Regions from separate parts of the Citrobacter sp. VF227 genome, predicted to be linked through region 4. Evidence: predicted binding sites of a transcription regulator. Region 4 holds the regulator's gene; each other region holds the start of a gene.
What was found. Region 4 encodes PhoB, which activates phosphate uptake and scavenging genes when phosphate is short. Its sites were predicted from a motif close to CTGTCATAAAACTGNCNNAT; they were not measured.
Positions count from the first base shown of each region.

Region 1: pstS (phosphate ABC transporter substrate-binding protein PstS) is a predicted target of PhoB. The motif match lies at 1,454-1,473, and genes of this name have one in related genera.
Region 2: ACU8YC_RS08920 (phosphoethanolamine transferase) is a predicted target of PhoB. The motif match lies at 1,533-1,552, and genes of this name have one in related genera.
Region 3: kdgR (DNA-binding transcriptional regulator KdgR) is a predicted target of PhoB. The motif match lies at 1,644-1,663, and genes of this name have one in related genera.

Region 1 is NZ_JBRFVF010000008.1:34,255-37,423, reverse strand. It holds gene pstC (phosphate ABC transporter permease PstC) at 1-62, opposite strand, end outside; gene pstS (phosphate ABC transporter substrate-binding protein PstS) at 325-1,365, opposite strand; gene ACU8YC_RS20005 (fimbrial protein) at 1,615-2,676, opposite strand; gene ACU8YC_RS20000 (fimbria/pilus outer membrane usher protein) at 2,689-3,169, opposite strand, start outside.
Region 2 is NZ_JBRFVF010000002.1:312,389-315,557, reverse strand. It holds gene ACU8YC_RS08920 (phosphoethanolamine transferase) at 1-1,526, opposite strand, end outside; gene mntS (manganase accumulation protein MntS) at 1,803-1,931, opposite strand; gene mntR (manganese-binding transcriptional regulator MntR) at 2,118-2,591, shown strand; gene ACU8YC_RS08905 (anion transporter) at 2,588-3,169, shown strand, end outside.
Region 3 is NZ_JBRFVF010000001.1:739,570-742,738, forward strand. It holds gene ACU8YC_RS03655 (YebO family protein) at 1-107, opposite strand, end outside; gene mgrB (PhoP/PhoQ regulator MgrB) at 182-325, opposite strand; gene ACU8YC_RS03665 (YobH family protein) at 490-729, shown strand; gene kdgR (DNA-binding transcriptional regulator KdgR) at 841-1,632, opposite strand; gene ACU8YC_RS03675 (MFS transporter) at 1,808-3,169, shown strand, end outside.
Region 4 is NZ_JBRFVF010000002.1:846,561-849,729, reverse strand. It holds gene sbcD (exonuclease subunit SbcD) at 1-1,174, opposite strand, end outside; gene phoB (phosphate response regulator transcription factor PhoB) at 1,369-2,058, shown strand; gene phoR (phosphate regulon sensor histidine kinase PhoR) at 2,109-3,169, shown strand, end outside.

The DNA.
Region 1 (3,169 bases), on a different contig from region 4:
GCGCTGAAGATCATGTCACCTTTTTTACCCGGTGGGTTAAAAGCAGGCTTGGTTGCAGCCATAAATCACTCTTTAAGTTTGGGCCAGGAAGCACGCATTTTATCGTGCTTCCTGGCTAACGTAATGCCATACCCTAAATAATTCGAGTTGCAGCAAGGCGGCAAGCTTGTGACAAATTCGTCAGGAACGAATTTGAACAGCCGGAGGCTGCCTTCGGTGAGGGACAAGGATGTCCCTCATTAATCCCCAGGAGCATAGATTCAATATGTGACTGGGGTGAACAAACACAGCCAACACCGCTGCGACTCGAAGTATGACGGGTATTTAGTACAGCGCTTTACCGCTGCTGTCTTTCACGTTGGTCTTCCATGCAGCACGAACCTGCTCAACCACGCTGTCCGGCAGGCTGGCGTAATCCAGGTCGTTAGCCTGTTTGCCGCCGTTTTTGTACGCCCAGTCGAAGAACTTCAGCACTTCTGCGCTCTGCTCTGGTTTCTTCGACTCTTTATGTACCAGAATGAAGGTGGTGGAAGTGATTGGCCACGCGTCGTCACCTTTCTGGTTAGTCAGATCCTGAGCGAAGGTTTTGCTCCAGTCAGCGCCTTTTGCGGCGTTAGCGAAGCTCTCTTCGGTCGGGCTTACCGGTTTACCGTCAGCAGAAACAAGCTTGGTGTACGCCAGGTTATTCTGCTTAGCGTAAGCGTACTCAACGTAGCCGATAGAGCCCGGCAGACGCTGTACGAACGCGGCGATACCGTCGTTACCTTTACCACCCAGACCGGTCGGCCAGTTAACAGTAGAGCCGGAACCAATTTTAGATTTCCACTCTTCGTTTACTTTTGCCAGGTAGCTGGTGAAGACGAAGGAAGTACCGGAGCCGTCAGCACGACGCACAACGGCGATATTCTGTGAAGGCAGTTTCAGACCCGGATTCAGTTTGGTGATGGCTTCATCATCCCACTTTTTAATTTTACCGAGGTAGATGTCGCCCAGCGTTTTACCGTCCAGCACCAGCTCGCCGGATTTCAGCCCAGGGATGTTCACCGCCAGCACCACGCCACCGATCACGGTCGGGAACTGGAACAGGCCTTCTTGCGCCAATTTTTCGTCAGATAACGGGGCATCAGAGGCGCCGAAATCAACGGTATTGGCCGTAATTTGTTTTACACCACCGGAGGAGCCGATACCCTGGTAGTTTACTTTGCTACCGGTCTCTTTCTGATAGGTATCTGCCCATTTGGCATACACTGGCGCAGGAAAGGTTGCACCTGCACCTGTCAGGCTCGCTGCAGCAAACGCAGAGAACGCGCTCATGGATAAGGTCGCGGCGACAACAGTTGCGACAGTGGTACGCATAACTTTCATAATGTCTCCTGCACGGTTTTCGTAAATTGTTGTTTGAGTTGCTACTGTGAGCAAAATAGGACAAACAGGTGACAGTTAAATGTACGAAATATGACAGTTTTATGACAACGAAAAACGTTCTTTTAACTACATGAAAAAATTGAAATTAATTCATATGATATTCGTGGAAATGCCATTTTTTTTGCGACGAATGAGGTCCGGGCGGGGAAATATGACAGCGACTGTCATAAACAGCCGCCCCATGAAAGATCAGTTTTTTATTTCCACAATGATGGTAGCCTCAGCGGTAAAGATACCCGGCTGTGGTCGTGTGCTGGTGGTGCTGGCTGGCGCGGCTGAAAAATTAAACTCCCCCGTCTCACGTCCTGAGACGATTCGCCCCATGTCAATGTCCATGAGTCCGCCGTTAACATCGGTGGCATTGCCATACTCATCATACATAATGATCCCAACATTGGGATTGTCTGTGCTAATCACCTTAGATAACGATCCGGACTGCATGGCATGCAGCGACATATCAATATTTTGTCCGGTAGACATGCCCGTACATTTAACCGCCACCTTCACCGGGATTTTTCGGCTCGTTATCGCCGTGCCCGGCACACTGCTGAACTCTGAAGCGGGGATTTTGTTAAAATCGACGACAATAGTCTGTCCGCCGTTGATTTCACACTCCTGAGGTGCGGTGATATCGCCGGAAATATACACATCAGCCAGCGGGCGAGCATAATCAATGGGTGTATCATTACTGATCGTCGCATATAACCGACTCATTAGCGTTGGCGGAATAGTAACAGTTCCAATAAAGGGTTCCCGGATATAAAAATAAATGGTTGCGGAGTCACCGCTCGTAAAATCAAGGGGCTGAACACGGCCACAGTCATAATAGGTTCCTTGATGAATATTCTGTTCCATTTCGAAAGGCGCATTAATTTTCCCTCGCCCCAACACTTCTATCGCAATGCCCACGTCAAGGTAGTCATTCAGTTGATAATAATGAACACCGCTGCGTACAGCCGTAGGTGTCAGAGCCTCATTCATGATGGCAGTATAATAAATGTAATAAAACCGAGCGGATTTACCCAGAGAGCATTCACAATGCCCGGGATAACTATCTGATGTCGATGTCGGAAAGTTAAACGTCTGGCCTTTTTTGTTCTGCACTGTGCTTATTTTTTTACCATAAAAGGGTAATACACTATGAAACGGCGTACCTGACGAGGTAACACACATACCTTTATTTGCTTCAGCCATTACGGGATCTGACATCAATATCAGAGGAAACAGCAACGCTAAATAGTTTTTTTTCATTGTAAAATCCCTTTAATGACACGCGGTATTAAGCTGAACTAAACTCGTATCCTGCGGTTTAGCTGTAAATGAGTAATGTGCCATACATTTGTCCGTGGCATTATTTCCCCAGCTTAATGCGAAATCACCCTCTTCCGGCATCCCGGCAAGATACACTTCGCCGTTATCGCCCACAATGCCCGTCACCGTACCGGCTTCCAGTTCAGCCGAAACCATCGAACCAAATGGCGCGGGCTTGCCATTGGCTAACGTTACCGTAAACAGCACGCGATATCCCACATGGGTAACAAATGTTGCTTTCACCACCGCACCGCGCGTCGGCACCAGATTCACCACCGTGTTATCCAGCTCAACATTGGCGCGCGAGAAGTAGCGGCTGTCGATGGCGACCCGGTTTTCACCGTAGGCATTCATCTGGGTTTTCACCGTATAACCCCGCCAGTCGGTCGACACGCCGCCTTCATTTTCCACTGATAGCCCTGCCGCGCCAGGC
Region 2 (3,169 bases), 530 kb from region 4:
TTAAAGTTGGTGATATACACCGGACCGGCCTTTTTCTCTGAGATAAAGCGGTAGCTGTTGGTAATTTCTTTTGCGCTGATCCCCGTCCACTGCGAGAAAAAGCTCAAGAAATCATTCGCTGAGCGACGGGCTTTAATCACCCGATGCGCTTTATCATCGCTCGACAGCACCATGAAAGGCACCTGGAAATTCTGCTGGAACTGATCGTCATGCGCCAGGTACTGCACCTCTTTTCCACGCTCTTTAAAGGCGAGGCCATGATCGGAGAAATAGACCATCGAGAAGCTATTGCCGCTGTTACGTAACTGTTCGTAAAGCTGGCGCAGCAGGTCATCCGTCTGCGTCATGGTGTACAGGTAACAGGAGGTCTCTTTTGACTGGACAAAAGTTTCGTATTTTCCTTGCGTACGGTCGCAGGCCTGCGGATGCGAGCCCATTAAATGCAGTACGATCAGCTGCGGCTGCGTGCGCTCGGTTGCCAGCACCTGGGCGGTCATCTTCAACAGCGCTTCGTCGCGGGTGTTTTTGTCTGCTTCGAAATCACCGTTTTTGAGGAACTGAACTTCATCTGCTCGCTTCGCAATACTGGCAATAGCCGTATCGTATTCACCAATCTGTCCCTGATTGGAAAACCACCACGTCTGGAATCCTGCGCGGTTGGCCAGAGTAACAAAGTTGTCCTGGAACTGGGGCTTATTATCAACTACCCGATTCAGGGTTAAGCCGAGTGATTTTTGCGTAGAACCACTGGCGGCAATGTAATCCGCGAAGATATAGCCGTTAACCGAGCTGGCAAACGGGGTGTTATCCCAGTGGCCGCCAAACGCGCCTAACGCATCGCGGCGGGCGCTTTCGCCGATCACCACCACGTAGGTGTGATACTTCGGCTTCACGGCGGTTACCGTCCAGCTGTCTTTGACGCTCGACAGCTTCGCCATACGCTCCTGCTCGTCGAGCACTTCGTTGTTATTGACGATCACGTCCTTGGCAAATCGGAAAACCGGATAGCCGGTATCTTTCAGCTTGAACACGCCACCCCAGGCCAGGTTTTGCACCGGGTTAACAAAGAACGCGACAATGCTGAATAACAAACAAACGCTGTCGAACTTATTCCAGCCGCGCTTTTGTTCATCTTTTTTACGACGTACGGCGATAACACCAAGGGCGAAAATAAACATGCCAACCAGATAGCTGTACCACGGGAAGATGGTCAGAATTTCGGTGGACTCTTCCATATTGGTAGAGTGTAGGGCCAGTAGCGTGTTGAAGTTCGGCGAACCGTATGCCTGGCCGAACGGAAAATACATTGCCGCAATCAGCGAGCAAATGCCAATCAGCGCTTTCTGCGCGCGCGGCGCACTGCGCCACATCAGCATTAATATACAGGTGAAAGCAACGCTATAGAGCAGGCTAAGCGGATAGCCCAGCGCAAGATTGATCAGCAGAGACTGTAAGAAATAGAGGCCAGTCCACGGACTAATCGCCCGGCTGCGAGCAATGATTGAATCTTTGAGGGTTAAATTCATATGCCACTGTTACAAAAACGCCATGTGCTTACCCTGGCGCTAAGGGTCATTGCCTGCCTGAGAGAGCGAGAAGAGGGATAGGGTCCGCATCCGCGAGCCGCAATATACGCAGGGCTGCGAAAAGATAGAGTGTGTGCAAGAGAAGGTCAACTACTACAAAGAAATTGTTTTGCGAGGGACGTGGCAAAACTGACAAAAAGAAGGGTTATTGGCACAAAAACGATCGCTGTATTCGGGTGACCGCAGGAAAAAGAAGCGGCGTACCGCAACGCCGCATTATTTTTCTGAAGGTTTATCCTGCTCTGGTTTGCTGTTAATCATGTCGCACAGCATAGAGATCAGCATTAACCGTACTTTAAAGGGAGAGTGGCTAAACACGCGTATACACCTCTTAAATTCATTCATATAAACCTCCTGACTTCACGATCCCATCAGTCCGTGAGGGATGTCTTTATTATATACAGATATAGCACAGGCTATATTATATAGCTATTGCTAAAACGTTAATTTTTTGTGCCCACGCAACTCTGGTTTACAATGAGCCTTCTCTAATCAGATGCCGTTAACGCGTCACAGTAACGAGGAAGCAGAATGAGTCGTCGCGCAGGTACGCCAACAACAAAAAAAGTGACGCAATTGGTGAATGTCGAAGAACACGTTGAAGGGTTTCGTCAGGTTCGGGAGGCGCATCGCCGCGAGCTGATTGATGACTACGTAGAGCTGATTTCCGATCTCATTATTGAGGTGGGGGAGGCGCGCCAGGTTGATATGGCCGCGCGGCTTGGGGTTTCCCAGCCGACGGTTGCCAAAATGCTTAAGCGCCTGGCTTCCGTCGGGTTGATTGAAATGATCCCCTGGCGGGGCGTGTTTTTAACCGCAGAAGGAGAACGGCTGGCTCAGGAGAGTCGGGAGCGTCATCAGATCGTAGAGAATTTCCTGTTGATTTTAGGCATCAGCCCGGAAATTGCCCGTCGTGACGCGGAAGGAATGGAGCATCACGTCAGTAAGGAAACGCTGGAGGCTTTTAGCCGGTTTACGCAACAGCAAGGAACAGGCTCTGAATGAGTTTCCCTTTACTACGCGCCTTGCAGCGCGATCGCTTTTTCCAGCTGTTAATCATCGTCGGGGTTGCACTGAGCCTGTTCACGCCATTTGCGCCCCGGCTGTGGCCAGGTGCCATTGACTGGCACACGATTATTACGCTTAGCGGCCTGATGTTACTGACCAAAGGGGTCGAGCTCAGCGGCTATTTTGATGTGTTAGGGCGCAAAATGACCCGCCGCTTCAACACAGAACGCCAGGTGGGAATATTTATGGTGCTGGCGGCGGCGCTGCTGTCGACGTTTCTGACCAATGATGTGGCGTTGTTTATTGTTGTTCCGCTGACGATCACCCTGAAAAAATTATGCGCTATTCCGGTGAATCGCCTGATTATCTTTGAGGCGCTGGCGGTTAACGCCGGATCGTTGCTCACGCCAATAGGTAACCCGCAAAACATTCTGATGTGGGGGCGCTCTGGCTTGTCATTTGCCGCATTTACCTGGCAAATGGCGCCGCTTGCGGGGGCCATGATGCTGACGCTGGTGGTGCTGTGCTGGTTCAGTTTCCCGAATAAAGCATTGCATTATCACACCGGTACGTCC
Region 3 (3,169 bases), on a different contig from region 4:
CTTGCCCGATTGATGAAAAACCATAGAACAAGCCCGACAATCAAAACCACCACTGATACCGCTAAAGACGCAAAACTCAACGCGCCTGAATTCAAAACTTCGTTCATTTCACCACCTCAATGTAGACGGCATAGTTTACCACTGCCGCACAAGAAGGTAATCAACTGTTGCGAAAATGCGCTTACCAGGGAATAAACTTATTAATGGCACAAATACCGCTGAAAAATTGTACGTCCTGATCGCACATGATGTTGAGCACCTGCGCCCACATCAGTATGCATACCAGTACAACAACAATCAGCACTACCCAGCGAATCTTTTTCACTCCAGCTCCACTCTTCAATCCTACATCTTATGTCTATAAATTATCATGCGTTACCTAAACCCAGCGTTAACTGTATCGGCATTCAATCTTTTTAGGAATGATTGACTTGTTTCATACCGTGTACAGGCTAATCTAATAACAACGAAAAAAGATAAGAGGTTGTAATGCGTCTGATTATCCGCGCTATTGTGTTGTTAGCTCTGGTTTGGATCGGTTTATTACTGAGCGGCTACGGTATCTTGATTGGAAGTAAGGAGAATGCTGCGGGTCTGGGCCTGCAATGCCAATATCTGACCGCTCGCGGCACCAGCACCGCACAGTACGTCCACACTGATAGCGGTATCATTGGCCTGTCGGATTGTCCTCTGTTAAGGAAAAGCACGGTTATTATCGACAACGGCTAATATAGCAACAATTCGTTCACAACGTTATTTGTGCCAACTCACGTTATAATTTTTCATAAAAAACCCCTGGTACAAAATACCAGGGGTTTTGTCATTAGCGATGACGTCAGTTCAGAACGGATAGTCGTTATAGCCCATTTGTTCTGAAATCTTGCGCGCCGCCGTATGCAGCATTGCCACATACTCGTGTAAACGTTCTTCAGAGAAACGCAGCGTTGGGAATGAAATACTCAGGCCCGCAATAACCACGCCGAAACGGTCAAACACTGGTACGCCGATGCAACGCAGGCCTTCTTCCTGTTCTTCGTTATCTTCGCCATAACCTTGCTCACGTACTTTATCCAGCAGTACCAGTAATTCATCGGTATTCGTAATGGTACGATCGGTGCTGCGTTTGTACTCAATACCATCCAGAATCTGCTTCACTTCATCGCGGTCACGCCATGCCAGCAGAACTTTACCAATAGCTGTACTGTATAGCGGATTACGACGACCAACGCGAGAATACATGCGCAGATTGTACATGGAATCGATTTTATGAATGTAGACGATGCTGTCTTCATCCAGCGCACCGAGGTGAACTGTCTCTTTGGTCAGGCGTGAAAGTTCGCGCATCTGAATGTCAGCGCTACGGATAAGATCAACGTTTTGCAACGCGCGCGCGCCTAGCTCGAATAATTTCAGGGTCAGAGAGTATTTCTCAGACTCTCCTTCTTGTGCCACATAACCCAGCGTTTTCATGGTCTGCAAAAAGCGATAAACGGTGCTTTTCGACATCATGACGCGTTGCGACAACTCGGTAATACCAATCTCGCGCTCTTCACCCAGCGCCTGCAGAATGCCAAAAACTTTCAGCACGGAAGATACAGAATCGGGTTGCTTATCCAGATCTGCGATAGCCATTTACCACCTCATTGCGAGTGTTTTATAAAAATCAGAACCGGTTTTTATTATAATTTCACGTCCCCCCACTCGCAATCGCTCTTTGCTTACTTAGTTACAAATCTGCGACCTAACGCCTGAATATCAATGCTAAAATCATTATTCTCTTCATAAATACCGACAATATTGATTTTCTATGGAAAAAATTCAGGCCGATGGTCTGCCATTGCCCCAGCGATATGGCGCAATTTTAACCATTGTAATTGGGATTTCTATGGCAGTACTCGACGGCGCAATAGCAAACGTAGCCCTGCCAACTATCGCCGCCGATCTTCAGGCCTCACCAGCAAGCTCAATATGGATCGTGAACGCCTATCAAATTGCTATCGTCGTTTCGCTTCTGTCACTCTCTTTTTTAGGCGATATGTTTGGTTACCGACGCATTTATAAGTGTGGTCTGGTCGTGTTCTTGCTGGCATCGCTATTCTGTGCCTTGTCTGATTCGTTACACATGCTGACGCTGGCGCGCATCGCCCAGGGTTTTGGCGGCGCGGCGCTAATGAGCGTGAATACGGCATTGATCCGACTCATTTACCCACAGCATCAGCTTGGGCGTGGGATGGGTATTAACTCCTTTATTGTTGCAGTCTCCTCGGCAGCGGGTCCAACTATTGCCGCGGCAATTCTCTCTATCGCCTCGTGGAAATGGCTGTTTCTGATTAACGTCCCGTTGGGAATAATCGCACTGCTGCTGGCTATGCGCTTTTTACCCCCCAATGCGTCCCGCAGCAATAAACCACGCTTTGACCTGCCGAGTGCAGTGATGAATGCCTTAACGTTTGGTTTGCTGATCACCGCCCTCAGCGGTTTTGCACAAGGACAGTCGCTAAAACTGATTGGTGCTGAGATTGTGGCACTGATCGTTGTAGGTTTTTTCTTTATCCGCCGTCAGCTCGCCTTGCCAGTACCCTTATTGCCGGTTGATCTGCTACGCATTCCGCTGTTTTCACTCTCGATTTGTACCTCAATCTGTTCTTTCAGCGCGCAAATGCTGGCATTAGTTTCCTTGCCCTTTTTTATGCAAACGGTACTCGGGCGCAGCGAAGTCGAAACGGGTCTGCTGTTGACGCCATGGCCACTGGCAACCATGGTGATGGCTCCTCTCGCGGGATATCTGATTGAACGCGTTCACGCCGGACTATTGGGTGCGCTGGGCATGGCAGTGATGGCGAGCGGTTTGTTTTCGCTGGTACTGCTACCCACTTCGCCCTCTGATTTTAATATCATCTGGCCAATGATTTTGTGCGGCGCGGGCTTTGGCTTGTTTCAGTCACCGAACAACCACACTATCATCACCTCCGCGCCGCGTGAACGCAGCGGTGGGGCAAGCGGTATGCTGGGGACGGCGCGCTTACTAGGTCAAAGTACAGGGGCCGCGCTGGTCGCACTAATGCTCAACCAATTCGGTGACAGCGGAACGCACGTCTCGCTGATAACAGCTGGCATTCTGGCCTCGCTGGCAGCCATCGTGAGCGGCCTGCGTATTACGCAACCGCGA
Region 4 (3,169 bases):
GTACGGTTGCGCTAAACAGCTGATTAAGCCGCTCGCGCTGCGGTTCTTCGAGTTCTTCCAGCGCCAGGCGGCGGTCAAAAACCTCCGCCACGCTCAGCTCGCTTAATGTTTCACGACGTTCATTGGCCATAATACGTTCGCGCTGTTCCCGACTGCGGCGCACCAATAACACCTCTACCGGTAAATCTTCGGTCAAGGCCTGGATTTTACGCTGCATATCATGCAGATAGTCATCGGTGGTAATTTCAATATCCAGCCACACCGGCGGCTCTTGCTGTACGTTGCGCCACTGCTCAAGCTGGGCGGTAATGGCGGCGAGATCGCCTTTCAGTACTGCAAGCGGCTGGGTGACCGGTACGGTGATATTTTCGACGGCGTTGAGTTTCCCTGCTTCAAAGCTCACCAGATGCACGCATTTGTTTTTGCCGCACTCGTCAAAACTGAGAGCGATCGGCGAGCCGCAGTAGCGAATATGCTCTGTGCCACCAATAACCTGCGCCCGGTGAATATGGCCCAGCGCGATGTAGTCCGCCGGAGGGAAGTTTTGCGCCGGGAAGGCGTCCAGCGTACCGATATAAATCTCACGGACGGCGTCACTTTTACTGGCGCCGACAGTGGTCAAATGCCCGGTCGCAATGATGGGCAGATTCTGGTCACCACGTAGCGTGCAGGCGTCCTGATACTGCTGCTGGTAATAGTCGGTGATGGCTGACAGCAAATGCTGCTGTTTCTCTTGTCCGGTCAGCCCCGCCTGGCTGGTTATGATGTCGCGCGGACGTAAGAAAGGAACCGGGCACAGGATCGCCCCCGGCGTGCCGTCACGTTGCAGTAGAACCTGCGGCGCATGACCGGCGCTGGCAACGACTGTGGTGTTGAGAAACGCCAGAATATCGCGGGACTCATTGAGTGTGGCGACGGAGTCGTGGTTGCCTGCCAGTACCACCAGATGACAGCCGGTTTGCTGCAGATTAACGACAAAACGGTTATACAGCTCACGGGCATAGCTTGGCGGTGAGCCGGTATCAAAAATATCGCCTGCCACAATAATGGCATCCACCTGATGGGATTGTGCCGTTTCCAGCAGCCAGTCGAGAAAGGCCTGATGTTCAGCGGCGCGGCTCTTGCTGTAGAAATTTTGGCCCAGATGCCAGTCAGACGTGTGAAGGATGCGCATAAGAGTTCCATGACGATAAAACAATGGCGGGGATTATAACCCTGCATGGGAGAGAATATCTTGTCTCCGGGCTGTCATAATTCAATGGCCTGCGTTAAACCTGGATGATCTTTTCATAAATCTGTCATAAATCTGACGCATAATGACGCCGTATTGATACTGATGATGACAAGCAACTAATAACAGGGCAAATCATGGCGAGACGTATTCTGGTCGTAGAAGATGAAGCTCCAATTCGTGAAATGGTCTGCTTCGTGCTCGAGCAAAACGGTTTTCAACCCGTAGAAGCCGAAGACTATGACAGTGCTGTGAACCAACTCAATGAACCCTGGCCGGACCTCGTCCTGCTTGACTGGATGCTTCCCGGTGGCTCGGGTCTACAGTTTATTAAACATCTCAAGCGTGAAGCGATGACGCGGGACATCCCGGTGATGATGCTGACGGCGAGGGGAGAAGAGGAAGACCGCGTTCGTGGTCTGGAAACCGGCGCGGATGACTATATTACCAAACCGTTTTCTCCTAAGGAGCTGGTGGCGCGTATTAAAGCTGTTTTGCGTCGTATTTCGCCGATGGCAGTGGAAGAGGTTATTGAGATGCAGGGGCTAAGCCTTGATCCCACCTCGCATCGCGTGATGACTGGTGATGATCCGCTGGATATGGGGCCGACCGAATTCAAGCTGTTGCACTTCTTTATGACTCACCCAGAGCGTGTCTACAGCCGCGAGCAACTCCTCAATCATGTCTGGGGAACCAATGTATACGTGGAAGACCGGACTGTCGATGTGCATATCCGCCGCTTACGTAAGGCGCTGGAGCACAGCGGACACGATCGTATGGTGCAGACGGTTCGCGGAACGGGATATCGTTTTTCGACCCGCTTCTGACTGACAAGAATCAGGGCCTGAAGGATTAGGCCGTTTAGGGAGTAAGGCGTTTGCTAGAACGATTGTCATGGAAAAGGTTGGTACTGGAGCTGATCCTGTGCTGCATACCGGCATTTATCCTTAGTGCTTTTTTTGGTTACCTGCCCTGGTTTTTACTGGCGTCGGTAACGGGCCTGCTTATCTGGCATTTCTGGAATTTATTACGTTTGTCCTGGTGGCTATGGGTCGACAGAAGTATGACGCCCCCGCCGGGGCGCGGCAGTTGGGAACCGCTGCTGCATGGACTGCATCAAATGCAGTTGCGCAACAAAAAGCGCCGTCGTGAACTGGGTAATCTGATTAAGCGCTTTCGCAGCGGGGCGGAATCGCTACCCGACGCAGTGGTGCTAACCACCGAAGAAGGCGGTATTTTCTGGTGTAACGGACTGGCTCAGCAGGTTCTTGGACTGCGCTGGCCGGACGATAGCGGGCAAAATATTCTTAACCTGCTGCGCTACCCGGAATTCACACAATATTTAAAAACGCGCGATTTTAGCCGGCCCATCAATCTGGTGCTCAATACCGGACGGCATCTGGAAATTCGCGTAATGCCCTATACCGATAAGCAATTGCTGATGGTGGCGCGCGACGTTACCCAGATGCATCAACTGGAAGGTTCACGACGTAACTTTTTCGCCAATGCCAGCCATGAACTGCGTACCCCGCTGACGGTGCTGCAAGGCTATCTGGAAATGATGCAGGAGCATCCGTTAGAAGGGACAACGCGCGAAAAAGCGCTGCATACCATGCGTGAACAAACGTACCGGATGGAAGGGTTAGTGAAGCAACTGCTAACGCTGTCAAAAATTGAGGCTGCGCCAGCGCTGCAATTGAATGAGAAGGTCGATGTGCCCATGATGCTGCGCGTGGTTGAGCACGAAGCGCAAACGCTGAGCCAGCACAAACATACGTTTACTTTTGATGTTGATAACAGCCTGAATGTGCGGGGTAACGAGGAGCAGTTGCGTAGCGCTATCTCGAATCTCGTCTATAACGCGGTGAACCATACGCCTGCGGGAACGCACATTACCGTACGCTGGCAGCATGTGCCTTCGGGGGCGGAATTTTGTGT